One region of the Staphylococcus sp. HMSC068C09 genome, then DNA from elsewhere that is predicted to be linked to it. Evidence: predicted binding sites of a transcription regulator. Region 1 holds the regulator's gene; the other holds the start of a gene.

Region 1 (2,427 bases):
TATTATAATGATGATTATCAAAATTTTTTAATGGTAAGTTATATTAATAATAAAGTTAATGCTTTATTTAGTAATCAAAACATTATAACTTCTAAATCTAAAATTAAATATAATACCCCTAAAAAAGTGGTTGAACAACGTCTTGGTAAGCCAGTAGATAAAATTGCAAAAGGACGTAATCGTTTTGTTGTAAAAAATGATGAATATGATGTTTTTTATAAAGATCACATTTATACAACTGCATTTTACGATAAACATAATAAAAATAACTTAACAGGGTTGTTGCAAGTGAGTGAATCGATGGAAAACCGATTACAAAAGCAATATGGTGCACCTTCTACAACGCTAGAAAAAAGCTTTGAATATCAAAACTTTGATTTAGTTAATGCAGAAAGAAAACAACACGGATTAAATACATTGGATTACTCTAAAAAAATATCTAATACTGCAAGAAAACATAGTGAAGATATGGTTAAAAATAATTATTTTGAGCATACTGATTTAAATGGTCATTCACCTTTCGATAGAATGAAACGTGATGGTATACAATTTAATGTTGCTGCTGAAAATTTAGCTTATGGTCAACAAAGTAGTATTTATGCTCACGAAGGACTTATGAATTCTCTAGGACATCGGGAAAATATTTTAAATACACACGTTAATACATTAGGTGTAGGTGTAGATTTTAATAATAAGCGACAACCATTTTGGACAGAAAACTATGCTGGATAATGTTTGATTTATAATATATAGGGGTATGTTCTTTTTGCAAGGAAGTTGATATTATGCCTACAAAGAAAAATAAGAAAAAAGATATACTTGATAAAGTTAAAGAGATTTTAAATAAAAAATAAAACTAGAAGTGCTTAGGCACTTCTAGTTTTTTGTATATTAAACATATATATAAGAGATTTTAACGTAACAAACAAGAGATAAACTACAATTCTCTATAAAGACCAATAACTTTACCGATAACTGTTACATTATCTAAGTAAATAGGACTCATAGCACTATTTTCTGGTTGTAAACGATATCGATTTTTTTCTTTAAAAAAACGTTTTACAGTAGCTTCATCATCTTCAGTCATTGCTACGATAATATCTCCATTTTCAGCAATAGTTTGGCTTCTTACAATTACTTTATCTCCGTCTAAAATACCCGCTTCAATCATACTTTCACCGATAACATTTAAAATAAACACATCACTATTGTGTGTGGATGTTAAATGTTCTGGTAATGGAAAGTATTCTTCTATATTCTCTACTGCTGTAATTGGAACTCCAGCTGTAACTTTACCGATAACAGGAACATAGATAGTTTCTTCTCTAGTCATATCATTATTTTGATCACTCACGATTTCAATTGCTCTAGGTTTAGTAGGATCTCTTCTAATATATCCTTTTTCTTCTAATCTAGATAAATGACCATGCACAGTTGAACTTGAAGCAAGACCAACAGCTTCACCAATCTCTCTTACACTTGGTGGATAACCTTTTATTTGAACAACATGTTTAATATAATCATAAATCTCACTTTGTCTTTTAGTTAACTCTCTCATATATAGGCACTCCCTAAGTTTATTTTAATATAGTATAGCATTTTTTGATTTTTTAAACAAACATTTGTTCGTAATACTATTGACTAGGAACACTCGTTCTGTTAAAGTATTTATACAAACAAATGTTCTAGGAGTGAAAATAAATGCTTAGTAATTATACTAGTAATATCATTAAAAATATAATTGTTCTAGTAGTATCTTGCATCGTTTTTCTGGTGTTTTTTACTAACTTATATCAGAACGCTCATACGGAACACATGTACGAAATTACCGATCATACGATCCCTAAAAAAGCGATTTTAAACGATGATTATAAGAACGATATACCCGATAATACAGAACAAACAGACTATAAAGTGTTCGCCTTAGTTAAATAAATATTTAAGAGATATAGATAAAAAGTTATTACTTCTAAGAAATGGGAATATGAAGTATTATATAAAAATACTTCATTTATTTTAGAAAGAGTTTATGATGCTTAGATTTTTTATCTATGTCTCTTTTTGTTATATTAATTAAGTATTTTATATGTATTAAAGAAAAGAATAGAAAGTGTGATGACATGTCAAATAATAATTTAAATATAGATAGAATTAATGAATTAGCAAAAAAGAAAAAAGAGCAAGGTTTAACAGAAGCTGAAGCAAAAGAGCAATCTAAGTTGCGTAAACAATATTTAGATTCTTTTAGAGAAGGATTTAAACAACAAATTGAAAGTACCAAAGTCATTGATCCAGAAGGTAACGATGTAACGCCGGAAAAACTTAAAAAAATTCAAGAAAGTAAAAAGAATGATCAATAGTTAATAACATTTTAATCATTAACATTATAATCTTATCATTTACTATATTTTTAAGTTATAATATAAA
Region 2 (2,427 bases), 440 kb from region 1:
ATTTAAAGTGACTAAAATAGCTCAATACTTAGCAACAGTTGAAGAATATCATGGTAATTCAATTGATTGGAAAAGTTTGTATGAAAAAGCCCTTAACCATGATTTTGCAGAAGTATTTACAGGGGATATTAAGACACCAGTTAAATATGCAAGCAGAGAATTAAAAATGTTATTTTCCCAAGTCGAAGAAGAAATGGTAGATACGTTCATTAATGAAGAAATTCCGAAGCCATACCAAGATATTTATCGTAAAAGACTTCAAGAGGGAAAAGATGATTCTTTAGAAGGCCAAATTTTATCAGTAGCTGATAAAATTGATTTATTATATGAAACGTTTGGTGAAATTCAAAAACGTAATCCGGAAGATCTGTTTTTTGAAATCTATGAACATAGCCTAGAAACAATAATGCAGTTTGATCATTTAAGTTCAGTACAAGATTTTATCGATCACGTTATACCGGAAATGCTTACGGAAAACTTTATTCCTCGTGCTGAACTACGTGAAACAACAATGTCAATCTTAGAACGACGAAGACGAAATGAGTGAATATAATGATATGGTATACTTTAGCTGCCTTCTTTCCATGTATCTTAGTTATTTTATTCAGTGTAATTACCAGAAGCAAATGGGTAGGCGTCATTGTAACATTGATATTAATTGCCGCTTCAGTGTATAAAGGATTTTTTCATAATGAATGGATTATATTTTTAGATGTAGTATCTATCCTAGCTGGTTATGTGATTATTGATAATTTAGAATTTCACAAACATCAAGACTAAGCTAAAAAAATTGCAGTACGATACCATTTGTTTTATATTATTAATACATATCTAATAAAAATACGTCAACATATTAAGATGAGGCATAAATATAGAAGTGAATTTATATTTGTGTCTCATCTTTTATATATGTATAAAAAGTGATGGCAAACGTAAGCGAACAAACGTTTGTTTTTTTATTCGCTTTTTTGTTAAGATAAGTATAAATAATTTTATTTTTACTGAAATAAACATTTAATAAAATAAACTGAGGAGGCGCTTGAAAGAATGGTAGAACATCATCCTTTTAAATTAAATTCTGAATTTGAACCACAAGGGGACCAGCCTCAAGCCATAAAAAAAATTGTTGAAGGTGTTAAAGCTGGTAAACGTCATCAAACATTACTTGGTGCAACGGGTACTGGTAAAACATTTACCATGAGTAATGTAATTAAAGAAGTTGGAAAACCTACATTAATTATAGCGCATAATAAAACGTTAGCAGGTCAATTGTATAGTGAATTTAAAGAGTTTTTTCCTGAAAATAGGGTAGAATATTTCGTAAGTTACTACGATTATTATCAACCTGAAGCATATGTGCCATCAACGGATACATTTATCGAAAAAGACGCCTCAATTAACGATGAAATCGATCAGTTACGACATTCAGCTACAAGTGCTTTATTCGAACGTGATGATGTGATTATTATTGCAAGTGTAAGTTGTATTTATGGTTTAGGTAATCCAGAAGAATACAAAGATTTAGTTGTTAGCGTTCGAGTAGGGATGGAAATGGATAGAAGTGAGCTTCTTCGAAAATTAGTCGATGTTCAATATTCAAGAAACGATATCGATTTTCAACGTGGTACATTTAGAGTAAGAGGAGATGTTGTAGAAATCTTTCCTGCTTCAAGGGAAGAAATGTGTATCCGAGTAGAATTCTTTGGCGATGAAGTTGATAGAATCAGAGAAGTAAATTATCTAACTGGTGAAGTGATACGTGAAAGAGAACATTTTGCTATATTCCCTGCTTCCCACTTTGTTACTAGAGAAGAAAAAATGAAAGTCGCTATTGAACGTATTGAAAAAGAACTTGAAGAGCGATTAAAAGAATTGAAAGCTGAAAATAGATTATTAGAAGCACAACGTCTAGAACAACGTACAAATTATGACTTAGAAATGATGAGAGAGATGGGCTTTTGTTCTGGAATAGAGAATTATTCTGTTCATTTAACATTAAGACCACTTGGTTCCACACCTTATACTTTACTTGATTATTTTGGTGATGATTGGCTTGTAATGATAGATGAGTCGCACGTGACGTTACCACAAATTAGAGGTATGTTTAATGGAGACCAAGCACGTAAAAAAGTACTCGTAGATCATGGTTTCCGTTTACCAAGTGCTATGGATAACCGTCCGCTTAAATTTGAAGAATTTGAACAAAAAACTAAACAGCTCGTTTATGTTTCAGCAACACCTGGTCCATATGAAATTGAACATACTGATAAAATGGTAGAACAAATTATTCGACCAACTGGTTTATTAGATCCTAAAATTGATGTTCGACCTACGAAGAATCAAATTGATGATTTACTCAGTGAAATTCAAGAAAGAATTGATAGGAATGAACGTGTACTTGTCACAACCTTAACTAAAAAAATGAGT

What was found. The regulator LexA, encoded in region 1, represses DNA repair genes until DNA is damaged. The targets are predictions, from matches to a motif close to CGAACATATGTTCG.
Region 2: the regulator LexA is predicted to act here: its motif matches at 938-951, upstream of uvrB (excinuclease ABC subunit UvrB).

What each region holds. Positions count from the first base shown of each region.
Region 1 is NZ_KV813756.1:529,106-531,532, forward strand. It holds gene HMPREF2930_RS07300 (CAP domain-containing protein) at 1-732, shown strand, start outside; gene lexA (transcriptional repressor LexA) at 938-1,558, opposite strand; gene sosA (DNA damage-induced cell division inhibitor SosA) at 1,702-1,935, shown strand; gene HMPREF2930_RS07315 (DUF896 domain-containing protein) at 2,121-2,360, shown strand.
Region 2 is NZ_KV813756.1:87,515-89,941, forward strand. It holds gene HMPREF2930_RS05155 (YfbR-like 5'-deoxynucleotidase) at 1-547, shown strand, start outside; gene HMPREF2930_RS05160 (CsbA family protein) at 553-780, shown strand; gene uvrB (excinuclease ABC subunit UvrB) at 1,048-2,427, shown strand, end outside.